DNA from 3 places in the Brevibacillus composti genome. Region 3 is predicted to be linked to each of the others. Evidence: a T-box and tRNA genes for the amino acid it is inferred to sense, from the RefSeq annotation. Region 3 holds a T-box; the other regions hold tRNA genes.
The links. The T-box of region 3 lies ahead of JD108_RS15520 (valine--tRNA ligase). A T-box ahead of a tRNA ligase gene usually reads a tRNA of that ligase, here a tRNA-Val.
Positions count from the first base shown of each region.

Region 1: it has a tRNA-Val gene. The T-box ahead of JD108_RS15520 (valine--tRNA ligase) is inferred to sense a tRNA for this amino acid. The anticodon was not compared.
Region 2: it has a tRNA-Val gene. The T-box ahead of JD108_RS15520 (valine--tRNA ligase) is inferred to sense a tRNA for this amino acid. The anticodon was not compared.

Region 1 is NZ_CP066308.1:1,337,633-1,347,330, forward strand. It holds rRNA gene JD108_RS06820 (23S ribosomal RNA) at 1-847, shown strand, start outside; tRNA gene JD108_RS06825 (tRNA-Asn) at 929-1,004, shown strand; tRNA gene JD108_RS06830 (tRNA-Thr) at 1,013-1,088, shown strand; tRNA gene JD108_RS06835 (tRNA-Glu) at 1,097-1,173, shown strand; tRNA gene JD108_RS06840 (tRNA-Val) at 1,247-1,322, shown strand; tRNA gene JD108_RS06845 (tRNA-Met) at 1,541-1,617, shown strand; tRNA gene JD108_RS06850 (tRNA-Asp) at 1,650-1,726, shown strand; tRNA gene JD108_RS06855 (tRNA-Thr) at 1,745-1,820, shown strand; tRNA gene JD108_RS06860 (tRNA-Tyr) at 1,831-1,915, shown strand; tRNA gene JD108_RS06865 (tRNA-Lys) at 1,923-1,998, shown strand; tRNA gene JD108_RS06870 (tRNA-Leu) at 2,018-2,104, shown strand; tRNA gene JD108_RS06875 (tRNA-Gly) at 2,175-2,250, shown strand; tRNA gene JD108_RS06880 (tRNA-Arg) at 2,411-2,487, shown strand; tRNA gene JD108_RS06885 (tRNA-Pro) at 2,547-2,623, shown strand; tRNA gene JD108_RS06890 (tRNA-Leu) at 2,631-2,718, shown strand; tRNA gene JD108_RS06895 (tRNA-Gly) at 2,729-2,802, shown strand; gene JD108_RS06900 (sensor histidine kinase) at 3,277-4,413, opposite strand; gene JD108_RS06905 (TerC family protein) at 4,629-5,285, shown strand; gene JD108_RS06910 (YkoP family protein) at 5,398-5,985, shown strand; gene JD108_RS06915 (MGDG synthase family glycosyltransferase) at 5,982-7,118, shown strand; gene JD108_RS06920 (alpha/beta-type small acid-soluble spore protein) at 7,216-7,416, shown strand; gene JD108_RS06925 (DUF1657 domain-containing protein) at 7,564-7,770, shown strand; gene JD108_RS06930 (DUF421 domain-containing protein) at 7,835-8,695, shown strand; gene spoVAC (stage V sporulation protein AC) at 8,712-9,185, shown strand; gene spoVAD (stage V sporulation protein AD) at 9,189-9,698, shown strand, end outside.
Region 2 is NZ_CP066308.1:507,854-516,023, forward strand. It holds rRNA gene JD108_RS02735 (23S ribosomal RNA) at 1-2,662, shown strand, start outside; tRNA gene JD108_RS02740 (tRNA-Asn) at 2,738-2,813, shown strand; tRNA gene JD108_RS02745 (tRNA-Ser) at 2,820-2,910, shown strand; tRNA gene JD108_RS02750 (tRNA-Met) at 2,933-3,009, shown strand; tRNA gene JD108_RS02755 (tRNA-Leu) at 3,019-3,103, shown strand; tRNA gene JD108_RS02760 (tRNA-Glu) at 3,123-3,199, shown strand; tRNA gene JD108_RS02765 (tRNA-Val) at 3,285-3,360, shown strand; tRNA gene JD108_RS02770 (tRNA-Met) at 3,429-3,505, shown strand; tRNA gene JD108_RS02775 (tRNA-Asp) at 3,588-3,664, shown strand; tRNA gene JD108_RS02780 (tRNA-Phe) at 3,710-3,785, shown strand; tRNA gene JD108_RS02785 (tRNA-Thr) at 3,810-3,885, shown strand; tRNA gene JD108_RS02790 (tRNA-Gln) at 3,889-3,963, shown strand; tRNA gene JD108_RS02795 (tRNA-Lys) at 3,972-4,047, shown strand; tRNA gene JD108_RS02800 (tRNA-Leu) at 4,081-4,163, shown strand; tRNA gene JD108_RS02805 (tRNA-Gly) at 4,206-4,281, shown strand; tRNA gene JD108_RS02810 (tRNA-Arg) at 4,316-4,392, shown strand; gene JD108_RS02815 (AAA family ATPase) at 4,665-5,618, shown strand; gene JD108_RS02820 (DUF58 domain-containing protein) at 5,634-6,845, shown strand; gene JD108_RS02825 (transglutaminase TgpA family protein) at 6,845-8,170, shown strand, end outside.
Region 3 is NZ_CP066308.1:3,046,283-3,055,980, forward strand. It holds gene murC (UDP-N-acetylmuramate--L-alanine ligase) at 1-810, opposite strand, end outside; gene JD108_RS15515 (bifunctional folylpolyglutamate synthase/dihydrofolate synthase) at 812-2,182, opposite strand; gene JD108_RS15520 (valine--tRNA ligase) at 2,226-4,901, opposite strand; T-box leader at 4,940-5,184, opposite strand; gene JD108_RS15525 (STAS domain-containing protein) at 5,253-5,564, opposite strand; gene JD108_RS15530 (ATP-binding protein) at 5,658-6,887, opposite strand; gene JD108_RS22385 (PP2C family protein-serine/threonine phosphatase) at 6,874-8,991, opposite strand; gene JD108_RS15540 (hypothetical protein) at 9,183-9,362, shown strand; gene JD108_RS15545 (protein kinase family protein) at 9,429-9,698, opposite strand, start outside.

The DNA.
Region 1 (9,698 bases), 1.7 Mb from region 3:
ACGGAAAGACCCCATGGAGCTTTACTGTAGCCTGGTATTGGAACTTTGTGCATCATGTACAGGATAGGTGGGAAGCTGAGAAGCAGGGGCGCCAGCCTCTGTGGAGCTGTCGGTGGGATACCACCCTTGATGTACGGAGTTTCTAACTCGTCGCCCTGATCGGGCGAGAGGACCATGCCAGGTGGGCAGTTTGACTGGGGCGGTCGCCTCCTAAAAGGTAACGGAGGCGCCCAAAGGTTCCCTCAGAATGGTCGGAAATCATTCGTAGAGTGTAAAGGCAGAAGGGAGCTTGACTGCGAGACCTACAAGTCGAGCAGGGACGAAAGTCGGGCTTAGTGATCCGGTGGTTCCGCATGGAAGGGCCATCGCTCAACGGATAAAAGCTACCCTGGGGATAACAGGCTTATCTCCCCCAAGAGTCCACATCGACGGGGAGGTTTGGCACCTCGATGTCGGCTCATCGCATCCTGGGGCTGAAGTAGGTCCCAAGGGTTGGGCTGTTCGCCCATTAAAGCGGTACGCGAGCTGGGTTCAGAACGTCGTGAGACAGTTCGGTCCCTATCTGTCGCGGGCGTAGGAAGTTTGAGGAGAGCTGTCCTTAGTACGAGAGGACCGGGATGGACGCACCGCTGGTGCACCAGTTGTCACGCCAGTGGCACAGCTGGGTAGCTATGTGCGGAAGGGATAAGCGCTGAAAGCATCTAAGCGTGAAGCCCCCTCCAAGATGAGACTTCCCACAGCGTTAAGCTGGTAAGACCCCTCATAGACGATGAGGTTGATAGGTTCGGTGTGGAAGCGCGGCAACGCGTGGAGCTGACGAATACTAATCGGTCGAGGACTTATCCACAACCAATCGCTTAGCAAAGCATGCAGATCCAGTTTTGAAGGCGCGAAGAGCACTTGCTGTTTTTCGTTCCGTACATATTGTTCCTCGGTAGCTCAGTTGGTAGAGCAATCGGCTGTTAACCGATCGGTCGGGGGTTCGAGTCCCTCCCGAGGAGCCATATCACTTGCTCCTGTAGCTCAGTAGGTAGAGCGTTTCCATGGTAAGGAAGAGGTCGCAGGTTCGATTCCTGTCGGGAGCACCATGTAAGATGGCCCGTTGGTGAAGCGGTTTAACACAGCAGCCTTTCACGCTGTCATACAGGGGTTCGAATCCCCTACGGGTCACCATACTACCCCGCAAAGTGAAGTGAATGCTTTGTAGCATCACCGAGTACTTTGCGGGGACCCTTGAGGGGCATCTGGAGGCTTAGCTCAGCTGGGAGAGCATCTGCCTTACAAGCAGAGGGTCGGCGGTTCGATCCCGTCAGCCTCCACCATGTTCTTATTCGCGGCGATCGGAAACGGGATCTCCCGTACCGGTTCACCCTCGATGAAGAACGAGGAGCATTGCTCGGGCACTTCAGATCTTGCTCGCTTGCGAAGATGATTCGACGCAGTGTCGCAAGTGGAAGCGATCCCGTCAGCCTCCACCATTTACAAGGATGGTCAAGCGCCACGTTCTGTGGCAATGCTGATACTCATCCATCATAATCGTCGCGGGATGGAGCAGTCTGGCAGCTCGTCGGGCTCATAACCCGAAGGTCGCAGGTTCAAATCCTGCTCCCGCAACCAAATCTACTTGTACTACTATTCAACCCAAAAATGGAGCTGTGGTGAAGTTGGAGTTCACGCCGGTCTGTCACACCGGAGGTCGCGGGTTCGAGTCCCGTCAGCTCCGCCATTTTTGATCAAAAAAATTGCCGGTGTAGCTCAATTGGTAGAGCACCTGACTTGTAATCAGGGGGTTGTGGGTTCAAGTCCTATCGCCGGCACCACCATATAACTGGGGAGATAGCGAAGTGGCTAAACGCGGCAGACTGTAAATCTGCTCCCTCTGGGTTCGGCGGTTCGAATCCGTCTCTCCCCACCAGTTGTATGAGCCATTAGCTCAGTTGGTAGAGCATCTGACTTTTAATCAGAGGGTCGAAGGTTCGAGTCCTTCATGGCTCACCAGTTTTTATCAACACCATATGCGGTCGTGGCGGAATTGGCAGACGCGCTAGATTCAGGTTCTAGTGGTGGCAACACCGTGGAGGTTCAAGTCCTCTCGACCGCACCATATTTTCCCGAAAGAGAAAAGCGGACTTAGCGGCATGCGTTGAGTGCTTTTCGGGGAAACTCTAATGAATGCGGACGTAGCTCAATTGGTAGAGCGTCGCCTTGCCAAGGCGAAGGTCGCGGGTTCGAGACCCGTCGTCCGCTCCATAGATGCTTTGCTGGTCTCTCACCCGTACCGGGTTCACCCTCGGCGGAAACCAAGGGAGAAACGCTCGGGTGCCTCAGATCTGGCAGCGCATAGAAGCAGAGCGACGTCGTTTCGCCAGTGGAAGCGAGACCCGTCGTCCGCTCCATTTCCTTTATATACGTGCCCTTAGCTCAGCTGGATAGAGCGTTTGACTACGAATCAAAAGGTCGGGAGTTCGAATCTCTCAGGGCACGCCATTTTTTATCAAACCTGACGGCACAAGATGAGAAGGGTTTGATTTCTTACAATTGGATATCGGGAAGTAGCTCAGCTTGGTAGAGTACTTGGCTTGGGACCAAGGGGTCGCAGGTTCGAATCCTGTCTTCCCGACCACGATTTTGCCGGGGTGGCGGAATTGGCAGACGCAACAGACTTAAAATCTGTCGGGAGTATCTCCCGTACCGGTTCAAGCCCGGTCCTCGGTACCATCTAAAATTTGCGGGTGTAGTTCAATGGTAGAACTCCAGCCTTCCAAGCTGGTCGCGTGGGTTCGATTCCCATCACCCGCTCCATCTATAAAAAAGCAGATACCTGCGGGTATCTGCTTTTTTGGTTTTTCATCAACAGCCCTCATCCGATCAGCCCTTGCTGCGATAGGCTTCCCGTCCTCTGTTGCCCTCCTGATGTCCGAAGGTCCGCAGTTGGCGTCGAATGATGGGTGGGACTATAGCCCTAAATCAACGGCATAGATCGACAAGATTCCGGTTTTCCGCCGGATTGTCGAAAAAAGCTGCAAAGATATAGGTAGTAGAAACATATGTTTTTGTGTAGAGTAAGGACTAGATCGCTTACCCTGCGGGTAAACGGATCTCTTGCCTCGCCCTCTGGCTGATCAGAGGGCATTTTTTATTGGATTCGAGAAGACCGTACACCGGGTAAATGTGAACAGAGCGAGCAAACTCGAGGCTCCCTGTCTATTTAAACAAAGGCTTCGCCAAAAGGTTGGCGAAGCCAGGTTATCCCATAGAGCAAGTAGCTGCCGCATGCTAGACCAAAGGCAAGGTGACGATAAATCGGGTCGAATTTTGTGAGGATTCGCAGGAAATCGTACCATTATGCTTCTCGATAATGTTCTTGCAAATCGACAGTCCAATCCCGGTACCGTTTTGTTTGGTCGTGAAAAAGGGCTGAAAGAGGCTTTCTACGATGTCGGCCGGAATCATTTCTCCGTTGTTTTCCACCGTCAGGGTGACCGTGCTCTCGTCGCAGAAAGAGGTAATGCGAATCATTTTCTCCGGTCTTCCCTGCACAGCGTCAATGGCATTCGTCAATAGATTGACCACGACCTGCTTAAAGCCTTCCTCGTAGCAGTTAAACAGGCAGGGGCGGATGTCCTTTTCAAAATAGATGTTTTCCGCAAGAAGCCGCGGTGTGATCAACAACTCCACCTCGAGCAAAAGATGCTCCAGATCGACGGTTTTATAAATCTCGTCGAGGATGGGTTTTTTCGAAAAGCTGAGAAATCCGGTAATTTGCCGGTGAAGGTTTTCAAATTCATGCATGACCACTTGAATATACGATTGGAGCTTGTCCTGGTTGCGAGTAGATTCCGCGATCAGTTTCAAAAAACCCTCGATGGCGCACAAGGGATTGCGAAGCTCATGGGCCATGTTGGCGGCGATTTTCCCCAGCATGGTCAATTTGTCATTGTGTAGAAACGAGATCGTTTCTTCCTTTTGCACCAATTCTCTATTCATCATTTGTTCAAAATGGTAAACAGCCCAAAAAACACTTTCATCCATAGCCTTGCCCAGCTGCGCTTCCAAATAGAGCATCTGTTCCGGAGTGACTGACCATCTGTTCATCTCAGGGCGGATCACGCGCCAGAACACATTTCGATACAGCTGATAGGCCCGCAAAATGGACGAAAAGGGGTACTCTTGCGCCCGAAGCCATTCTCCCATATCAAGCGACCAGTTCTGCATGTCTTCCTCGACATTTTCCACTAAATAGCGGGCGAGGAGGACTGTACGCTTTTCAGCAAAATCGCGAGGAATCGTCAATTGCGTTTCCATGCTCAAAGCGATTTCCTGCAGCCACAGTGTCGTGATCATGGGAACCATGTCCAAAATCTTTTGCGAAACAATTTGCTTTTGAAGGTTTAGAGAGACAGTTTCCACCATACCTTATCCCACCCCATTGATTATCGTACGGAAGCAAGGCATGAAAAACAAGGTATATATCTCCTATATTCAGGGTCGAATTTTCTTTTATTGGCAATTTTCTTTCAACAAAATCTGCAGTTTCTCGTCCTTTTTCGAATAGAAAAAGGTTCATGTGTGAACAAGCACCCGCATAGAGTAAGAAGGACAAACGGATGAGGGGAACAGGGGGAGCGATGGACGGGCAATTTTGGATTGGATTTCTGCAAATCTTTCTCATAGATCTCGTGCTGAGCGGGGACAATGCGGTCGTCATCGGAATGGCTTGCCGCGGCTTGCCGCCCAAAGAGCGAAAAAGGGCGATTTATATCGGATCGCTCGGAGCGATTCTGCTGCGTATCCTTCTGACCGGCTTGACGGCCTGGATGCTGGAAATCCCGCTGGTCAAAGCAATCGGCGGCTTGCTCTTGCTGTGGATCGCCTGGAAACTGATGTACGGAGAACCGGAGGAAACGACCGAAGTCTCTCCGCACGGCAATATCGGGCAGGCGATCAAGACGATTATCCTGGCCGACTTCGTCATGAGTCTGGACAATGTGCTCGCGGTGGGGGGGGCGGCAGACGGCGACTGGCTGCTGATCATCATCGGCCTGGGGCTCAGCATTCCTTTGTTGATGTGGGGCAGCGCTTTCGTGGCCCGTTTGTTGAATCGCTTTCCCAGCCTGGCACTGCTGGGCGGGGGCGTCCTGGTCTATACCGCAGCCGAGATGATTTTGGAGGACCCGTATGTGTGGAAAGTACTAAATCCCCTGTTGTGGAACCATTCGTGGATACCCTTTTTGGCCGCTGTCGGCGTGGTGGGATGGGGCCGCTATCGCAGGGCGATGGAGTAGGCAGAGGAGAGAAAATCGACTTCCGCCCAGGACCGTCGTGTTTCCCGTGAACAGGTTGGGGCATACTACAAGTAAAAGGACAACACATGCAGGAAAGGAACCGATTGTGAAGATGAACACGGACCTCTTGATATTGTGGGGGATATGGGACAACATCTATCAACGCTGCACCAGGCTCAGGTATATCGAGAAGGGCAATAATATTTTCCGCATCGTCCGAATGCGTTACCGCGGAGAGCCGCTATTCACATCCGATAACCGTGTAATCGACAAGGGCGATCTGATCCTGAAGCTCCATATTCATAATTACTACTTTGCGACGCTCTGCCGGGGATTGCGCGATGATCTGCGAGTCGCTCTCCTGCTCCGTCAGCAAATCCTCCATTCCTTGCCGCAGCTGGCCGCTTATCTGAATCGGATGGAAGAGCGCGATAAAATCAAAGGCATCGTGGGCACGACCATGCTGAACAAAGGAGTGGAGCCCTTAGGCTTTTCCATTTCCGATGTGCCCATGGGCTTGTTTTTTCGATACAAGCGCTGGTATCTGAAGCTGATGCTGCGGATGATTCATCCCGACGGAAAAGGCCGAATGAAAACGTTGAACCATGAAATGCCGTTGAAGCGCGTCTACATGTCGAAGGAGGAACTGCTGCGAAGGTACCTGCCAGCACAGCCGGAATCGGCGGGTGATACCCGGTGAACCGCAAGAGGATCTTGCTCGTAACCGAGGAATGGGCGGGCAGCGGACACCGGATGGCGGCCGAAGCTCTGGCCGATGCCTTGCGGGAGATACAACCGGATACAGAGGTCAAGATCGTGATGGGATTGCAGACAGCCAGCCCCATGCTGCGGGAAGTATCCCGTTTTTTTTATCTGAATATCCTCCGCTACCGTCCCTCCATCTGGCAACGCCTGCATGAGCGCGACCACAAGTGGGCGGCAGCCCTGAAAAAACCGCTGGGCATCTGGCTGTCCCGCAGGCTGGTCACCCGTCTGATTGAACAGGAGAGGCCCGATATCGTCGTCGCGACGCATGCCTATTGTTTCGCCGCACTTGCGGAAGCGAAGCGGAAAGCATCCAAACCGTTTTCGTTAGTAGGGATCCCGACGGATTATTGCTTCCATCATTTTTGGGTTCATCCTGGGGCGGATCTCTACGCCGTCGCCCACCCGCAGTTGGCCGAACAGATACGCGTGCACGCCGGACTGGAGCATGTATCCATTCTGGAAGCGGGCATCCCCATCCGCCGAAAGTTTCAGACTTTCACCGAATATGAAAAAGTGCAGTGGAAACAGAAGCTGGGGCTGCAGCCGCAGCTATTTACTGTTTTACTTTGCGGAGGCGAAGGTGGATACGGGGCGATGGAGCAGGTGCTGCGAGGACTGGTCGCGGAAACAGACCCTCTCCAGATCGTCGTCGTCACGGGACGGAATCAAGCGCTGCGGGAGCGGCTGTCCCGATTGGTCCCCGAGCTGCCGAACCGGACGGGTCACGCATTGGTCATTCGCGGCTATGAGCCGGCGATCTGGGAGTGGATGGCCGCAGCGGATCTCTTCATTACCAAGCCCGGTGGCATCAGCTGTGCAGAGGCGCTCGCTCTCCGCACGCCGCTCATTCTGTACCAGCCGCTGCCCGGTCAGGAGCAGCGGAATGTCTCGTTTCTCGTGCAGCAGCAAGCCGCTCTGTTTGCGGGACAAGCTGATCAGGTCGGAGAGTTGGTGGGCAGGCTGCGGACGTCAGCCGAAGAGCGGGAGGAGATCATCGGGAGGATGAGCCAGCTAGGAAAACCGGATGCCTCGGAGAGAATCGCCAGATATCTGCTCCAGCTATAAGACTATAAATTGCCAGTGAAAACAGGGAAGTCGCGATGAATGAAAGGCTGGAGCTTCAGACATATTAAACTTACAACCAACGAGGAGGTGATTACAAATGCCAAACAGCGGTTCCCGTAACAACCTTCTGGTACCTCAAGCCAACCAAGCTCTGGACCAATTGAAATATGAAATTGCTGCAGAGTTCGGTGTACAACTGGGTGCCGACACCACTTCCCGTCAAAACGGTTCTGTTGGGGGAGAAATCACCAAGCGTCTCGTTTCTTTCGCTGAGCAACAACTGGCTGGTCGCGGATAACCGAATAGGTTGGATGTGGAAAGACACCCGAAACGGTGTCTTTCCTTTTTTGTTGCCAGCTGTAAAAAATATACAGACGTTTTTTGATAAGCGCGGGATTAAATAACTGTGCTTGGGTGATTCTATAGGTGCTAGGAGGTGAAGAACATGACCGTTGCATCACAAGTCAAACAAACACTCGCCAGCTTGAAGGGCGCCCAAGCCAATCTGGAAACATTTGCCCTGAACACGCAAAACAAGCAGGCCAAGCAACTGTATGCGGACGCCGCTAAGCAAACCCAGGCGATTGTGACCAACTTGCAGCAGCGCGTAACCGAGTTGGAAAATGAAGAGCCGCAGTACAAGGGTTTCTAAAAAGGAGTCACGGAGAGAGGGCTTCTCTCTCCCTTTTTCAGTACATCAGCAGGAGGGTTCTCAATTGCCCGATTGGTTGCATATCGCCTTACGCTCATTAGGGGCAGTCGCTTATCTGTTTATCCTGACCAAGATGATTGGCAAAAGACAGATCAAGCAGTTGACGTACATTGAATACATCGTCGGGATCACGATCGGTTCGATCGCCGCCTATATGGCGACAGAGATGGACGGCCCGGTATACCACAGCCTGATCGCCATGGCGGTGTTTGCCCTGGTGCCGTACGCCTTCGATTGGCTGGCGTTGAAGAGCAAGACCCTGCGGGACTTCTTCCAGGGGAAATCGACTGTATTGATCAAAGACGGCAAGATATTGGAAGACAACTTAAAAAAAGAGCGCTTGACCAATGAAGACTTGTTGGAGCAGCTGCGCATCAAGAATGTCTTTCGCCTGGCTGACGTGGAATTCGCCTGCATGGAGACCAATGGGGAACTGAGCGTGCTGCTGAAGTCCCAGCACCAGACCGTGACACCGCAGCATCTGAATCTCCATGTAGCTCCTGCGGAAGAACCGCAGGCTGTGATTCTGGATGGCGTCATTATGGATGAGCCGCTTTCGACGCTCGGGCTGAATCGCCAATGGGTGCGGATGGAGCTGGAAAAAGCGGGCGTCGCCTTGGAGAATGTCTATTTTGGACAGGTGGACAGGGCAGGTCAACTCTACCTCGATTTGTACGACGACAAGCTGAAGGTGGCCGAGCCGCAGGCTTTGAAATTAACCTGGGCGCAGTTAAAAAAATGCCAGGCCGATCTCGAGCTGTTTTCGCTCTCTACCAAAAATGAGCAGCAAAAGCGGATGTACCAGCGAGATGCGGAACTGCTGCAAAAAGTGTTAAACCAAGTGATGCCGCTCTTGACGAAATAAGAAAGGAGGCAGGGTGATGGCAGATCAAAAAAAGAAGAAGCTGACCCTGGCACAGCAGCAGTATCAACAACTGGCCAAACGCCACGAGCCGCCCCGCCCGCTGCTGCGCAATTTTGTCCGGGCTTTTTTGGTGGGAGGCGTGATTTGTTTGATCGGACAAGGGATTCAAGAGATGTTTATTCGTTATTTTGACTTTACGGAAAAGACTGCAGCAGCCCCTACCGTCGCCGTCTTAATCTTCCTTTCCGCTCTCCTGACCGGGCTGGGCGTGTACGACAGAATCGCCCAATGGGCAGGGGCGGGCACCAGTGTGCCCGTGACGGGATTCGCCAATTCGATCACGTCGGCCGCGATTGAGCATCGCAGCGAAGGTTTTGTCCTCGGCGTAGGCGGAAACATGTTCAAGCTGGCAGGCTCTGTGATCGTCTTTGGCGTGTTTGCCGCCTTTGTGGTAGGGATCGTGAAAACACTGTTCAAGATGGGAGGCTAAACCATGCGGCAAGGTTATCAATCATGGGTGTTTCCTTCCAAACCGGTCATTCTGGCCTCCTCTGCCATCGGCGGCCCGTTTGAGGCGAAGGGACCGCTGGGTGAAGATTTTGACATTACCCATGGGGATTTGATGATCGGGCAAGACAGCTGGGAAAAGGCCGAGAAGGTGCTGCTGGAGGAAGCCTGCGACAAGGCTCTGGAGAAAGCCGGGCTGCAGCGGGAACAGATCCACGTCTTATTGGCGGGAGATCTGATGAACCAGATCATCACTTCCAGCTTCTCGGCACGGACACTGGGCATCCCGTATCTGGGCCTGTTCGGGGCCTGTTCGACGGCGATGGAGGGACTAGCTCTGGGGGCATTGCTGGTAGAAAGCGGCGCCAGCGATTACGTCATCGCGGCGACAGGCAGCCACAACGGGGCAGCCGAAAAGCAGTACCGCTATCCCACCGAGTACGGGGGACAAAAGCCGCCGACTGCTCAGTGGACGGTGACGGGAGCGGGTGCGGCG
Region 2 (8,170 bases), 1.9 Mb from region 3:
TCCCGTGTGAATCTGGCAGGACCATCTGCTAAGGCTAAATACTCCCTAGCGACCGATAGTGAACCAGTACCGTGAGGGAAAGGTGAAAAGCACCCCGGGAGGGGAGTGAAATAGTACCTGAAACCGTGTGCTTACAAATAGTCGGAGCCCGATAATCCACCCACGAAAGTATTACTTTCGCGGGGCCCGGAAATGGGTGACGGCGTGCCTTTTGTAGAATGAACCGGCGAGTTACGGTAGCGTGCGAGGTTAAGTCGAAGAGACGGAGCCGCAGCGAAAGCGAGTCTGAATAGGGCGCAAGTACGTTGCCGTAGACCCGAAACCGTGTGATCTAGCCATGTCCAGGGTGAAGGTAGGGTAACACCTACTGGAGGCCCGAACCCACGCACGTTGAAAAGTGCGGGGATGAGGTGTGGCTAGCGGTGAAATTCCAATCGAACTCGGAGATAGCTGGTTCTCCCCGAAATAGCTTTAGGGCTAGCCTCGGATTGGGACCCCGCCGGACGCGAGCGTAAGCTTGTGTCCGGTGGGACCCTTAGAGTCTTGGAGGTAGAGCACTGATTGGGCTAGGGGCCCTCATCGGGTTACCGAACTCAGTCAAACTCCGAATGCCAATGACTTATGTCCGGGAGTCAGACGATGAGTGCTAAGATCCATCGTCAAGAGGGAAACAGCCCAGACCATCAGCTAAGGTCCCCAAGTGTATGTTAAGTGGGAAACGATGTGGAGTTGCCCAGACAACCAGGATGTTGGCTTAGAAGCAGCCACCATTTAAAGAGTGCGTAATAGCTCACTGGTCGAGTGACTCTGCGCGGAAAATGTAACGGGGCTAAACATACCACCGAAGCTATGGCAGTCCTTACGGACTGGGTAGGGGAGCGTTCCAAGCAGCGGTGAAGCCGTACCGGAAGGAGCGGTGGAGCGCTTGGAAGTGAGAATGCCGGTGTAAGTAGCGAAAAGACAAGTGAGAATCTTGTCCACCGAAAGCCTAAGGTTTCCTGGGGAAGGCTCGTCCTCCCAGGGTTAGTCGGGACCTAAGCTGAGGCCGAAAGGCGTAGGCGATGGACAACAGGTTGATATTCCTGTACCACCTCTGTTCCGCTTGAGCGATGGCGTGACGCAGGAGGATAGGGTGAGCGGCCTACTGGATGGCCGTCCAAGCAGCAAGCCTGGTGTGTAGGCAAATCCGCACACTATCAAGGGCAAGCTGTGATGGCGAGGGAAATTACAGTACCGAAGTCCCTGATTTCACACTGCCAAGAAAAGCGTCTAGCGAGGAACAAGGTGCCCGTACCGCAAACCGACACAGGTAGGCGAGGAGAGAATCCTAAGGTGCGCGGGATAACTCTTGCTAAGGAACTCGGCAAAATGGCCCCGTAACTTCGGGAGAAGGGGCGCCCCGGTAGGGTGAGGGTCCCCGCCTGATGCGAGCGTAAGCTTGTGTCAGGTGGGCCGAGCCCGAGGGGGCCGCAGTGAAAAGGCCCAAGCGACTGTTTAGCAAAAACACAGGTCTCTGCGAAGCCGCAAGGCGAAGTATAGGGGCTGACGCCTGCCCGGTGCTGGAAGGTTAAGGGGATGGGTTAGCTTTGGGACCCTGCCGAACGCGAGCGTAAGCTTGGGTTCGGCGGGCCGAGGCGAAGCTTTGAACCGAAGCCCCAGTAAACGGCGGCCGTAACTATAACGGTCCTAAGGTAGCGAAATTCCTTGTCGGGTAAGTTCCGACCCGCACGAAAGGCGTAACGACTTGGGCGCTGTCTCGGCAAGAGACCCGGTGAAATCATAATACCTGTGAAGATGCAGGTTACCCGCGACAAGACGGAAAGACCCCATGGAGCTTTACTGTAGCCTGGTATTGGAACTTTGTGCATCATGTACAGGATAGGTGGGAAGCTGAGAAGCAGGGGCGCCAGCCTCTGTGGAGCTGTCGGTGGGATACCACCCTTGATGTACGGAGTTTCTAACTCGTCGCCCTGATCGGGCGAGAGGACCATGCCAGGTGGGCAGTTTGACTGGGGCGGTCGCCTCCTAAAAGGTAACGGAGGCGCCCAAAGGTTCCCTCAGAATGGTCGGAAATCATTCGTAGAGTGTAAAGGCAGAAGGGAGCTTGACTGCGAGACCTACAAGTCGAGCAGGGACGAAAGTCGGGCTTAGTGATCCGGTGGTTCCGCATGGAAGGGCCATCGCTCAACGGATAAAAGCTACCCTGGGGATAACAGGCTTATCTCCCCCAAGAGTCCACATCGACGGGGAGGTTTGGCACCTCGATGTCGGCTCATCGCATCCTGGGGCTGAAGTAGGTCCCAAGGGTTGGGCTGTTCGCCCATTAAAGCGGTACGCGAGCTGGGTTCAGAACGTCGTGAGACAGTTCGGTCCCTATCTGTCGCGGGCGTAGGAAGTTTGAGGAGAGCTGTCCTTAGTACGAGAGGACCGGGATGGACGCACCGCTGGTGCACCAGTTGTCACGCCAGTGGCACAGCTGGGTAGCTATGTGCGGAAGGGATAAGCGCTGAAAGCATCTAAGCGTGAAGCCCCCTCCAAGATGAGACTTCCCACAGCGTTAAGCTGGTAAGACCCCTCATAGACGATGAGGTTGATAGGTTCGGTGTGGAAGCGCGGCAACGCGTGGAGCTGACGAATACTAATCGGTCGAGGACTTATCCACAACCAATCGCTTAGCAAAGCATGCATATCCAGTTTTGAAGGTGCGAAACAGCACAAGCTGGTTCCTTCAAAATGTTCCTCGGTAGCTCAGTTGGTAGAGCAATCGGCTGTTAACCGATCGGTCGGGGGTTCGAGTCCCTCCCGAGGAGCCATAACATGGAGAGTTACCCAAGAGGCCGAAGGGGACGGTTTGCTAAACCGTTAGTATGCGTAAGCGTAGCGAGGGTTCGAATCCCTCACTCTCCGCCATTTTAATAACTTCAAAGACAGTGGCGGTGTAGCTCAGCTGGCTAGAGCGTTCGGTTCATACCCGAAAGGTCGGGGGTTCGATCCCCTCCGCCGCTACCATCCTAAGTTGCGGTCGTGGTGGAATTGGCAGACACACCATCTTGAGGGGGTGGCGGGGCGACCCGTGCGAGTTCGAGTCTCGCCGACCGCACCATAACAGTTCTTTTACAGATGGCCCGTTGGTGAAGCGGTTTAACACAGCAGCCTTTCACGCTGTCATACAGGGGTTCGAATCCCCTACGGGTCACCATACTACCCCGTAAAGTGAAGTGAATGCTTTGTAGCGACACCGAGTACTTTACGGGGACCCCAAAAACAACTGTTGAGGGGTATCTGGAGGCTTAGCTCAGCTGGGAGAGCATCTGCCTTACAAGCAGAGGGTCGGCGGTTCGATCCCGTCAGCCTCCACCATTTAAAAGGATGGTCAGCTAAAAGCGCCACGTCCTGTGGCAACGCTGACACTCGATCGTTCTGATCATCGCGGGATGGAGCAGTCTGGCAGCTCGTCGGGCTCATAACCCGAAGGTCGCAGGTTCAAATCCTGCTCCCGCAACCAAATTTACTTGTACTACGTCGAGATAATCCTCTTCGGTCAAGTAAAATCTTAGTCCCCGCAGGGGGCAACCAAAACTACATATGGAGCTGTGGTGAAGTTGGAGTTCACGCCGGTCTGTCACACCGGAGGTCGCGGGTTCGAGTCCCGTCAGCTCCGCCATCTTGTCCTTTGGTACAGATGGCAATGATGATTTGTTATCACTTTGGCTCGGTAGCTCAGTCGGTAGAGCAGAGGACTGAAAATCCTCGTGTCGGCGGTTCGATTCCGTCCCGAGCCACCATCAATTCCATGTAAATTGAATCATGCCGGTGTAGCTCAATTGGTAGAGCACCTGACTTGTAATCAGGGGGTTGTGGGTTCAAGTCCTATCGCCGGCACCACGTTGGGGTATAGCCAAGCGGTAAGGCAACGGACTTTGACTCCGTCATTCCTAGGTTCGAATCCTAGTACCCCAGCCACTTGTTTTGAGCCATTAGCTCAGTTGGTAGAGCATCTGACTTTTAATCAGAGGGTCGAAGGTTCGAGTCCTTCATGGCTCACCAGTTTATTCCTTCTAGCGGTTCCCAATGAAACATGCGGGTGTGGCGGAATTGGCAGACGCACCAGATTTAGGTTCTGGCGGGCAACCGTGGGGGTTCAAGTCCCTTCACCCGCACCATAGTGATTGGGATTTGACGAAAATTGTACTATCTCATGTTATGCGGACGTAGCTCAATTGGTAGAGCGTCGCCTTGCCAAGGCGAAGGTCGCGGGTTCGAGACCCGTCGTCCGCTCCATTTATTGCAAAAATGCCCCACTCCGGGTTAACCTGTGCCCTTAGCTCAGCTGGATAGAGCGTTTGACTACGAATCAAAAGGTCGGGAGTTCGAATCTCTCAGGGCACGCCATACTTTTACAAGAAACAATCAGGGTAGGAAAACATCCTACTCTTTTTTTCATAGCCACTTTCTCAATTTTACAAAGATTAACGGTTTTTTCCTTGTAACTTACGGCAGGTTATCTTACCTTAGGTATAGGTTTCCATCTCTCTTTCCAAGAAAATCAAGTAAAATAAGAAAAGAGTAGAAGCTGTGTCCGCATTGATCGAGTGACTCGATCACATCGGCATTTCGTGAGCGTGCAAAACAGCTTAATTACGCTGGAACAGGAGTTGTATCTCGTGAACGTAATAAAACTGGATCACCCTCATCCTTCCGTAGAAAAATTGATTCATAATATTGAAAAAGTATTGATTGGCAAGCGTTCGATTATTGAGTTTTGTGTCGCGGCCATCTTGGCAAACGGCCATGTCTTATTGGAAGACGTCCCGGGCGTCGGCAAAACGATGCTGGTGCGCTCCTTGTCCAAATCGATCGGCGCGGAGTTCAAACGGATCCAGTTTACCCCTGACCTGTTGCCAACCGATGTAACAGGTGTGGCCATCTTTAACCAAAAAACAATGGAATTCGAATTTAGACCGGGCCCGATCTTCGCCAATGTCATTCTCGCGGACGAGATTAACCGGACTTCCCCCAAAACCCAGTCTTCATTGCTGGAAGCAATGGAAGAGCGCTCCGTCACGATTGATGGACATACCTACCAGCTTTCCAGCCCCTTTTTCGTCATGGCTACGCAAAATCCGCTGGAGTACGAGGGGACTTTTCCGCTCCCCGAGGCACAGCTGGACCGCTTTTTGATGCAGCTCAGTTTGGGCTATCCCACTTTAAAAGAAGAAATGGAAATGCTAACCCGCTTATCGCAGAGCAATCCGCTCGAAACACTGGAGACGGTGATTACGGCAGAAGAGCTGTCAGACATCCAGAAGCAGGTAGCCACGGTCAGGGTCTCCGAAGGAATCCAGGAGTACATCGTCCGCCTCTGCCAGCGTACCCGAGAGCATCACAACGTATACTTGGGAGTCAGCCCGAGGGGATCCCTCGCACTCTTCCGTGCCACCCAGGCACTGGCCTTTGTACGCGGGAGAGACTATGTCATTCCCGACGATGTGAAAGAGCTGGTACCGGTCACCTTTGCGCACCGCATCATTCTCAAACCGGAAGCGCGCCTGGAAGGAGCCACGACTGAGCGAATTCTCTCCGCGATACTTGCGGAAACGCGTGTTCCGGTCAGTTGAGGTGGGTGAACCGATATGAAACAACGCCGCTTTGGGAAAATCAAAACCGCACTTCTTGTTCTGGTTGCGTATGTGTTTGCCATGTTTCAGGGCGGGTTTGCCAGTTGGTTTTTGTTCTACAGCAGCCTTGTGTTTCTCGTCTATGAAATTTGTGCCTATTTCTTGATGTTTCACGCGCTGGAGGTCACCCGGGAGGTAGACCGTGCCCGTCTCCAGGAGGGCGAGGATGTGATCGTCACAGTACGGTTGCGCCGCCGTTTCTGGTTCCCGCTGGGCTGGAACATGGTCACCGAGCCGCTGCCGGATCGCTTGGCAGGAGTTTACGAGCCTCACCGGCAGTTGATTTTTCCCTGGTTTAAAAAAGAGACCTCATTTAAGTACGTGATCCCCAGTCTGCCCCGCGGCCACTACCGCATGAGCGAGTGCGTCATTAGCGGCGGAGACTTTTTTGGATTTATCGAACGGAAAATCAGCATGCCGCTGGCGAATGATTTTCTGGTCTACCCGTCCTATCAGGAGATGACCCATTGGGCGCTGGGGGACGGGAGCTTTAGCGGGACTGTGCATATTGCCCATCGCCGCTCCGACGATGTAGCTGCCGTGCGGGGCGTGCGGGAGTATCACCGCGGCGATCGGCTCAGCCAAATTCATTGGCGGGCCTCTGCGCGGGGCACAGGACTCAAAACCAAGGAGTTTGAGCACCAGGCGATGAACCAAGTGCTCTTTTTTCTGGATGTGGAAAAGGAGCACTACCGCGAGCAAAGCACGCAGCTGTTTGAAGCAGCCGTGAAGCTGACCGCGAGCCTGGTCGCTTATGCCAATCGGAACCTGTATCATTATGGCCTTGCCTACAAGCAGAGAGAGCGGGTGGTGATTCAGCCCGCTTGCTCGCATACGCAATTTATCCGCGTATTTGATCACCTGGCCCGCGTCATGCCGGAGGGGACGGATTCCTTTTCGCGCATGCTGGGACGCGAGGCATTGGAGCAACCGCCGGGAGTGACGCTGGTCCTCGTCACCCCCAAGATCGACAAAGAGATGATCGCGCGCCTTCTCCATCTCTCGCAAAAAGGGCGGCATATTCATCTGCTGCGGATCACCGCCGCTGCGATCCCGACGCCGGAAGAAAAACAGGCGATGCAGATGCTGGCGGCTGGCAAAGTGACCTGCAAAACGGTCCATCTGAATGAGATGCTGGATGCGGGCAGGATAGGAGGTGTCTCGTGATGAGCATATGGAGACGTCCGCAGGGACTGGAGTGGGCGGCAGCGCTATGCCTGTTTCTCATGCTCAGGGAGTGGCTGCTGCCTTTGGGCGAGCTGACAGACACAGGGACCCTCTGGCCGTTCTACGTAATCGTCGCGGGCATTCTGCTGATCGATCTGGTCGTTCCCTACCGCTGGCTGACGTTTCCGCTCAAGCTGGCGGGCATCTTCTGGGTGGTCCATCGGGATTTTTCGGATACGGCCTTTTTCAGCAAAGACTGGCTGATCCAGGTGTACACGAGCCTGCTGCGGGATCTACCCTTGGCGATGCAACAGGACTGGACCACGATGCTGCCGCTATCCCGGAACCTGCTGTTTGACCTAATGCTGGTCCTGTTGATCTCGATGGTGACGTATCTTGTGCTGGAGCAGCGGCAGGGCTTGTGGTTTGTCTTTTTAACCGAGCTATATCTGGCTGTGCTGGATACCTTCCTTCCGTACGAGGCGGACGGCGCCATTATCCGAACGCTCATCTACGGATTCCTGATGCTGGCGGTGGCCCATCTTCACACCATGTCCAGGCGGGCACCCGTCGTCGGAAAGAGCCGCTGGACGATCTGGAGGGCCCTGCTGGCTCCTGTGCTGATCGTCACATTTGCGGTGGGGGTCGCCTATGCCGGACCGAAAAAAGAGCCGATCTGGCCCGATCCCGTGGCTTTTCTCACGGGGAATAACGGGGCTGGCGTGGGCACGATGAAGAAGGTCGGGTACGACAATAATGACGAGAATTTGGGCGGTCCCTTTCAGCAGGATGACACGCTGGTCTTTGTCGGGGTGACCAATGAGCGCACGTATTGGCGGGGCGACTCCAAAGATGTCTATACCGGCCGCGGATGGACAAAAGGAGATCGGGAGTACCTGCTGATCCCGGATCCGGCCTCCTATGAGTGGAGCCAGATGCTCTATCAGGGTACGGAGACAAAGGACGTGACGGCCACGCTGGACTTCTCGAGAGGAGCAAGATTTTCGACGCTCTTTTTCCCGGGGCAGCTGAAAAAGGTGGCAAGTATCGAGCCGGCACAGACCATGCTCGTCTACGACCGAAATCATCAGCAGGTCGAACTGCAGTCGAGCAGGGAGAGAACCCGCATCGCGCCGGTTCGGCCGGAATCGTACCAGCTGGAAGCGGAAGTACCGGTGATCAGTGAAAAGGCGATCATGCAGGCAGACATGAATTATCCGGAAGAAATCAAGGAGCGCTATTTGCAGCTGCCTGCCGAAATGCCGGAGCGGGTCAAGGAACTGGCGCTCTCGATCACGAAAAATGCGGCGACCCCGTATGAAAAA
Region 3 (9,698 bases):
CAAAAGGACATCCCGCCGGTAAACCAGGCAGCTGGTTCGTCTGTCACCACAGACGATGTCGCGGGCGCTGAAATCAGCCTGATCCACATACGCAGGCTGGATCGAGTAGGTGATGATCTCTTCGGTTACGGTTTCCATCAATTCCCGAATGTGCTCATCATCCAGACAGAGGATCGCTTTTCCGCCCGGTTTCAGATGGCTGAGAAATTGGGCGTACGCCCGTTTCAGATTGGCAAAGTCCCCGCCAAAATGCTCCAGATGATCGGCCTCGATGTTAGTCACCACTTCGTAAGCCGGTTGGTACTCCAAAAACGAGCCATCGCTCTCATCAGCTTCCGCGATGACAAACTCGCTCTTGCCTGCTTTCGCATTCGTGCCCGCGCTGATCAGTTCGCCGCCGATGATAAACGTCGGGTCTACCCCGCAGGTTTCCATGACGTGCGCGATCATCGAGGTCGTCGTGGTTTTGCCGTGCGCTCCTGCCACAGCCACACCTTTGCCTTCATTTAAAATGCTGGCCAGCATTTTGGCGCGGTGCATGACGGGAATGCCCCTCTCTTTTGCCGCTACCACCTCCGGATTGTCCGGAGCGATACTCGTGGAATAGACAACCTTGTCACAACCGTTTACGTGATTTGCATCATGTCCGATATAGACGACAGCTCCGCGCTGTTCCAGTTTTTTCGCCAGTTCGTTCATGGCCACATCTGAGCCGGTTACCTTGTAACCCAGGTCGAGCAATACGCGGGCAATGGCACTCATGCCATATCCGCCTATACCTACAAAGTGGACGTGTTGGGCCTGATCCACCCTATTCACCTACCTCTTCTACAGTAGTGGGAAAGAATGTGCGCACTTGGGCGATGAAATAGAGCGAACCGCAGACAACCAACCAGTCGTCGCCGTTTGCTGTTCGGTTGTCCTTCACCCAAGAAGCGAGAAACTGGCGCCAATCGGAAATGAGCTCCAATCGAGCAGATTCCCAGCCGCCTGCAAGAAATGCTTCCTGCAAGTGGCCGGCGGTCGCCGCGCGGGGGAAGTCAAACGTCGTCAGTCGAACGGTTTCTACTTTTGTCTGCAATCCTCTCAGCGCTTCTGCCATACTCGCAAGCGGTTTATCCGCCAAGCCGGAAAAGAGCACATGCAGTCGTGCTTCCGGCGGCGTCAACCGCTGCAGGCTGGTGACCAGCGCTTCAATTCCTTCCTGATTATGTGCCCCGTCCAACATGACCATTGGCCGTGGAGAGACTACCTCTAGACGTCCCGGCCAGCGCGTTTGTTGCAGCCCGCGCGCAATTTCTTCTTCTTCCAAGAGATAGGAAAGGAAATTTCGCAGGATATCAATGGTCATCAAGGATACTGCCGCATTTACTGCCTGATGAGGGCCGTTCATGGCGAGGCGGTATTCGGCTTCCTCCCGCCGGAGCAGGCTGCGGTAGCGGATCGTCTGTTCGCCCACGCTCTCCTGTAGCTGCTCCACATCGAACTGGGAGCCGATCCGATACAGGGTGCTGCGAGATTTATCCGCCGCTTCCTGCAGGACCGCAAGCACCTCGGCCCGCCTCTCGCCGGTGATTACAGGTACCCCCGGCTTGATGATGCCTGCCTTTTCCCGGGCAATGTCGATGAGGCTGTTTCCCAACACGTCCATGTGATCCATACCTACGTTCGTAATAACCGTCGCGATGGGCAAAACAACGTTGGTCGAGTCGAGGCGACCGCCCAGCCCTGTTTCCCAGATCACCACTGCCGGTCTTGTGACGTTGGCAAAATAGAGGATAGCGATCAGGGTGATGACTTCAAACTCGGTCGGAGAGCCATGCCCCGATTCTGCCTCGCAGCGTTCAGCCAAATGCTTTGCCTCCCTGATCAATTCCACCAGATCGGCTTCCGGAATCATCGCGCCGTTATAGCGGATGCGTTCGCGGAAATCAATCAGGTAAGGCGATGTAAACATGCCCACACTGTATCCTGCTTCGATCAGCATCTGACTCAGGTAGGAGCAAGTGGAGCCTTTTCCGTTCGTACCGGCTACGTGAATAAATGCCAGTCTCCGTTCAGGATGTCCCACTTGCTCAAGCATCCACTGCATTCTCTCCAGCCCAGGCTTCTGCCCGAAACGAAGCAGTCCATGCAGCCAGTCTATGGCTTCTTCGTATGTTGCCAAACCTTCAGCTATCATGCCGCATTGCTCCATTCTCAAAAATATGCAAGGGAGGGGCGGTTCATTCGCCTTTTAGTTCTGTCAAGCGAGCCAATACTTTATCCCGTTTCTCCATGTACCCTTCCATTTTCGCCCGTTCCTCTGCGACTACTTTTTCCGGAGCCTTGGCCATGAAGCCCGGGTTGTTCAATTTCTTCTCGATGCGTTCCACTTCGCCGTGCAAGGTGGACAGCTCTTTCTCCAGCCGCTTGATCTCTTGCTCCAGGTCGATCAGACCGGCCAGCGGCAAGAACAGTTCCGCCCCTGCTACGACAGCGGACATCGCTTTATCCGGCGTTTGCAGCTGCTCGCTGATCTCCAGCCGCTCCGGATTGCAGAAGCGAATGAGGTATTCCTCTCCGCGCTTCAACCGCTCACTCGTAGCCTGGTCACCCGGCTTGATCAGCAGCTCGATTTTTTTGGACATCGGCACATTTACTTCCGCACGGATATTGCGGACATTGCGGATCACTTCGACCAGGAGATTCATCTCCGCTTCCGCTTCCGGGAACAGCCACTCTTCCTTGACCGTCGGCCACTTGGCTACCGTGATGCTCTCCCCTTCATGCGGCAGCGCTTGCCAGATTTCCTCGGTCATGTAAGGCATGAATGGATGCAGCAGGCGGAGCGTTTGATCCAGAACGGTCACGAGGACGGACTGGGTCGTCTTTTTCGCTGCGGCATCCGTGCCGTACAGCGGGAGCTTTGCCATCTCGATATACCAGTCGCAAAGATCATCCCAGATGAAGTTGTAGAGCACGCGTCCGGCTTCGCCAAATTCAAACTGATCCATCAGGCGGGTCGCGTCTTTGATCGTCGCTTGCAGGCGGGACAGAATCCATTTGTCAGGCGTGGACAATTCGCCGCTCAAATCGATATCTTCGTAACGGAAGTCAGCCATGTTCATCAGGGCAAAACGGGAGGCGTTCCAGATCTTGTTGGCGAAATTGCGGTTGGCCTCTACCTTTTCCCAGTAGAAACGCTGGTCATTGCCCGGCGAGTTGCCTGTCGCCAGCGTGAAGCGAAGCGCATCCGCTCCGTATTTCTCGATAACTTCCATCGGGTCGACGCCATTGCCCAGCGACTTGGACATTTTACGCCCTTCCGAATCGCGGATAATGCCGTGGATCAGAACGGTCTCAAACGGATTTTTCCCGGTAAACTCCAGGCCGCTGAAGATCATCCGGGCCACCCAGAAGAAGATGATGTCATAGCCGGTCACCAGCACATTGGTCGGGTAGAAATACTTCATGTCCTCCGTCTCATCCGGCCAGCCCAGCGTGGAAAACGGCCAGAGCGCGGAGGAGAACCAGGTATCCAGCACATCGGCATCCTGCTGCAGCTGATGGCTGTGGCAGTGCGGGCACTCGCCCACATCCTCGCGGGAGACGATGGTTTCGCCGCAATCCTGGCAGTACCAGGCGGGAATCCGATGGCCCCACCAGAGCTGACGGGAGATGCACCAGTCGCGGATGTTTTCGATCCAGCGCAGGTAGTTGGTCTTGAAGCGATCCGGAACGAATTTGACGCTCTCTTCGCTGTAGGCATTGGCGATCGCCGCATCGGCCAGCGGCTGCATTTTGACGAACCATTGGGTCGAGAGATACGGCTCCACGACGGCGTCGCTGCGTTCGCTGTGGCCGACCTGGTGAATATGCTCTTCTATTTTGAACATGACGCCTTGTTCGGTCAGGTCCTTGATGATTTGCTTGCGGCACTCGAAGCGGTCCAGCCCCTGGTAGCCAGCTGCATTTTCGTTCATCGTGCCGGATTCGTCCATCACCACAATTTGCGGCAGGTTGTGTCTTTGTCCCAGCTCGAAGTCGTTCGGGTCATGAGCGGGCGTAATTTTTACCGCGCCGGAGCCGAATTCCGGATCGACGTAATCGTCAGCCACAATCGGGATTTCCCGACCGACGAGAGGCAGGATGACGGTCTTTCCAACCAGATGCTTGTAGCGCTCGTCTTCCGGATGAACCGCTACGGCCGTGTCGCCCAGCATCGTTTCGGGACGGGTCGTGGCCACCTCGATGTAGCCGCTTCCGTCAGCCAGCGGATAGCGCATATGATGCAAAGCGCCTTTTACTTCTTTATAGATCACTTCGATGTCGGACAGTGCCGTGCGTGCAGCCGGGTCCCAGTTGATGATGCGGTTGCCGCGGTAGATCAGTCCTTTTTCGTACAGGCGCACAAACACCTCGCGTACGGCGCGGGACAGCCCCTCGTCCATCGTAAAACGCTCGCGGGAGTAGTCGAGTGCCAGGCCCAGCTTTTCCCACTGCTCACGGATGTGCTCGGCGTAGATATGTTTCCACTCCCACACCTTTTCCAGGAACTTCTCCCGGCCGAGGTCGTGACGGGAGATGCCTTCTTCCCGCAGCGTCGCCTCTACGCGGGCTTGGGTGGCGATCCCGGCATGATCCATCCCCGGCAAAAACAGCGTGCTGTAGCCCTGCATCCGCTTGGTTCTAGTGATGATGTCCTGCAAGGTGGTGTCCAGCGCATGCCCGAGATGCAGCTTGCCGGTCACGTTTGGCGGCGGGATGACGATCGTAAACGGTTGTTTCTCTGGATCGCGCTCCGCCTTGAAAAACTGCTTTTCCATCCAATAGCGATACCATTTGGATTCCGCTGCTTTGGGGTCGTAGTTTTTGGGCAGCAATTGATCAATGTCATTCGTCGCTTGTTGATTCGACATGGCATATCCTCCTTCAGAAAATAAAAAAACCTTTCATCTCAAAGGACGAAAGGATTGTTTCGCGGTACCACCTTTGTTAACGCAGCAGCATGACGAATCCATGCACGGCGCTCACTTTGACAAGATAACGGTTGTAAACCGGCCGCGGCTACAGCATCAGCTCTCGCCGTGACAACTCCCGGGCGACCTTCGATCAGACCTGTCCTTAGAGAATCTCGCAGCTTACCGATTCTCCCTCTCTGCCAAGGCGTTCTGCTCTACTCTTCCCGATCATCGCTTGTACTGGTTCTATTCTTGGTCAATCGTAATGTATTATATACAATCATCGCCGCGCCCGTCAAACCCGGTTTCTCAGGCCTGCTTCAGGGAGATGCCCAAAGCCTCCGCAAAACCGAGGACGTGCAGGATGTCCAAAATTTCCTCACGTACATTAATAATGTCAATTTTTTTCCCCAAGGTGAGCAAATCTTTGGTCGTAAAAAACAAATGGCCGATACCGGAAGAGTCCACGAACGTGACATCTTGGAAATCTACGGTGACGGCGCCGTTTCTCTCTCCGTATTCACGCAGAAGATTGCCGACCCGTTCACCGACAGCCATGTCCAATTCACCGGCAAAATACAATATCGCTTGTCCGTTCTCTTCAATTGCCCGGAAGTCCATGTTCAAACTCCTCTCTCGCTTTCTTTCTCTCTTCGCCAACAATTCGTCCTCGTTCTATTAAATTCCCGCTTTGTCCGCCTTCCAAACATCCGCTCAGGGAATGATCGCCTCCAAAACCAGCTTGGTTCCCACCGAAGAGGTGCCGACCAGCAGACGATAGCAGAACTGAAGCATGACATGAAAGCCTACGCCGAGGGAATGCTTGCTCGAATACCCTTGCCGCAGCGTCGCATTCGGAAGCTCCTCCAGGAGGATCCCCTGTCCCCGGTCGTGGACGATGACGCGCAACAAACGCTCCTCCCTGCATATGTAGATGGTGACGGTTCCCCCCGATCCGTGCTTCAGGGTATTGGTCGCCGCTTCATTGACAGCGACGAGAAATTGCAGGCTCCGTTTCTCCGGCATGGCCAGCGGCGCCATGATTTTCTTGCACTCCGTCCGCAGCGAAGCCAGATCCTCGGCCGACGTAATCGTAATGCTCGCTACTTGCTTGCCTCTCTCCGTCAGCTCATGCAGTTCCTGATCGGTCAGCAGGATGAGCTTGTCCTGCGTGACGGCACCCATCACCTGCTTGTACAGCTCCCACTCCTTCTGTTGCCGCTTTCGCTCCGCGGCGATCGCTTCCGTCACATCGATCAGGGCTAGGCCGCAGGTCTGATCCGGCAAAGGCGACGCATACAATTCAAACATCCGCTTGCCGTCAGCCGATACCAGCTGCTCGCGAACGGCCGATCCGCTCCAGACCGCTTCCTCAGCCACCCGCTTCAGATCTTCTGTCATCTTTTCCTCGATCATCTGCCCGCCGATGGGCCGAACTACGCCGTTTTCCATTACATACAGGTAGATCGACTGCACCTGGCGCAAGATCGAGAGCTTTTGCAGCTCCTCTTTAATCATGCGGTGCCGCTCATCCTCGGGCTGCCTCAGCTCCAGCGGCCATTCATCCGTAAGCGGATCCCGCCTCCGATGCCACTGGAGAAATTCGTCCAGCAGCAGCCGCTCCAGGACTTCTTCCCGCCGCAGCACCTTTTCGATATCCAGTACATAGTAGGGCACATCACGAATTCCTTGAAAAGCGCTGCCCACAATCCGAAAGTCTGCTGCCAGTTCTACTTCTACCTGCGCGGACAGCGTTTCCTGCTTGCAATACAAACCAATCGCCGTCCGGCTGATCGCCCGCAACTCTGCAAGGGCCGTCTGTCCCGATTCGAGCGTGACCCGCACTTTTCGCGCGGGCACCACCTTTTTTGCCGCTCCCGCTCGAAGTGCGTGAAGACAGTTATGACATGCAGGATTCGTCGGGCACTCCTCACACAACATCATCGATTACAGCCTCCTGTTCTGTACCTGATTGAAATCGCAGGATCAACAGGGAAATATCATCCGTCTGCAGCGATTCGCTCGTTTGCGACTTTACGTAATTTTCCACGATGGCGATGCTGTCCTCATCTTCTGACAACAGGCCTTCGTGCCTTAACCGAGTAAACCCCTCCAGCCATTGATTGACACAGCGCTGCAGGTCATTTCGGCTCAAATCCAGCAGCCCGTCCGTATACGCCAAGAGAATGCCCTCTTCTTTCAGCGGGATGGTCTCTCTCTCGTAAAAGCTGTCGGGAGAAAGGCCCAGCCCAAGTCCGCCGCAGCAGGGCAGGAGCGCGGCTCCTGAGGCGGTCAGATATAGCGGCTGGGGATGCCCGGCCCGGCTGATCAGCAGTGCATGCTCGTGGCTGTCGTAGATGGCGACCAGCATCGTGATGAAAGAACGGGTTTTGATCAAATCCTCGTACAGCAGCGAATTGAGCCGCTGCAAGATCAATTCGGGCTCCCAGCAAGTCTGCGTCACGGCCCGAACCGCACTGCGGATTCCTGTCGTCATCAGACTGGCCGGCAAGCCATGGCCGGATACGTCCGCGATGACAAAGCAGGTGCGCCGCTCATCCAGCTTGAGATAGTCGATATAATCGCCGCCCACATAGGTATCGGGCAGGAAAACGGCCTTGGCTTCCAGCTTCGGAAGCAGCAGCCGGCCATCGGGCATCAACATTCTTTGTATTTTCTGAGCCAATTCCATCTCCTGCTCCATTAACCGAAGCTCCAAGAGCTGGTTCTCTTGCAGGCACCTCAGGATCAAGCCGCGTACATTGACGATCAGGAGCTGGTAAAAAGACTGTTCCAAGAGCAGTTCTTCTTCATTCTCGGTCACGCATTTTGCTTGCATCACCACGTATCGGGGAACGAGCGGCGTGTCCTGCTCTTCATCAACGGCTATCCTCTCCGTAACGTCTCGCTGGATGCCGGAATGATCCTCATCTCCGCGGATGATCTCATAATATACGACTCCATCCTGAGATTCCAGCGAAAGACGCAGGTAAACCAGGTTGTCCATTTTCGCAAACCAGACATCCACCAATTCTTCGATGACTTGCTGCAAATTCTCGTAGCTGACTTCCCGCAAGCTCTGCTCATTGCTGGCCAATAGCAGCTTCTCGTAGGTCTGCTTGAGGCTCAGCATTTTGGAGAGCTGATAGTTTTTTCCCTGGATTTGTTCCAACTGCTCGGAAAATTTTTTCTCCAAGCTGCCCGCCGTCTTCAGCGTCTGCCGGATCAGCGATTGATTTCTGCTTTTCGTCAGGCAGATGCGGACGGTCGTAATGATGGCCGCAATTCCGAACCCGATCATATACACCCAGGATTCCCGCCAGGTCAGCATCGCGATCAGCTGGATGATCAGGAGCACCTGCATCGCATTGGAGTCCTGGATACTGAAATGAAGCTGCTCGTGCAGGTAACTGTGCTCGTCCATGACGACAGATTTAGATCTGTTGCGCGGAAAGCGGTAATGAGCAAAGACCAGGATGCCGATGGAAAGAACCCCGAAGATCATAACCACGGGTTCGGGAAGAAGCTGGTGGAGCATCACCGTCACAATCAATAGCAACGTCGCCAGCAACAGCTCTGCCTTCCGCTCTGTCTGCTTGCCGTTCAGCCGGGCATTGGCCATGTACACGGTAACTAACGGAAACACCAGCAATAATCCACTGAATAGATGCATCAAAATGAAAGTGGAGCCCGTCTCCGCGGGAGAGAAGACGATGGTAAGCACCGTCGCGCCGTAGATCGCCAGAAAGGCAACAGAATCCAGAACCGTTTTCCACTGGTCGTAGTAGATATGAGGGGCAAGTGGATAGACATGCAGAGACATCAGAAAAAAGAGGTAAAACAGGCTGTCCAGCGGCAGGCTGATGATTCTCACGACGGGATCCGGATGATTGATCATCAGATGGGACAGTCCCCACAAAATCAGGCCAACCCCCTGCAAGAAGGAGATGTCGTACCATTTTTTGATCGACACCAGCTGCCGGGAGAAGAGCACGATCGTCACACCCGCTGCGATGCTGCATACGTATAAAATCGCCTGCCATATCATAGAGAATCACCTTTTTGCCTTCGATTGTCGTTCCTGTACTGCCCATGTTGTTGATTCTGTACCCGGATCCAAGCTGGCGCAAACTATTTTTCTTATTATAGCGCATCTTTGCCCTGTTTTGAGCAGGGGCTTCGCTTCCTGCCATACACTGGCAGGGGCGCTGGCGCATAGACTGAAACGAGGTGATCGGAATGTCTCGATGGAAATACCACCCCACGTATATACGGATTAAATACGGCTGCAAACAGATTCTTTTGCCTTTGATAATCTTTCAATTTATCCGAACCGTTTTCGTTCCCACATCATTTGATGTCATTCTGCTCGGATTGCTGGCTCTCCTCTACGTAGCCGTCATCCTGGACTGGATCTGACCGGCCTCGATCTATGCGATTTTGGGCAAACAAAAAACGCCCCACGCGGTGAGACGTTTTCCTCTGTTAAAACGCTTGCTGCACCCAGCGGTTCAAGCGCAACAGCCGGTCCATATCCTTTTCCAGCCTTTTGACGGCGTACAGCTCACTCCACTCGTTCTTCCCGCCGTAATAGATCGCGATGTCTCTCATGATGCGCTCCGGATACGTGAGGAAAGCGACGAGCAGATTGGTCTCCTCGGAGCGAAGAGGGAATATCTCCATGTAGCGACGGAAGAGCTGACTGGCTCCCGCTTCATCTCCGGCGAGGTAAAAATACGTCCGGTAAAACAGGGC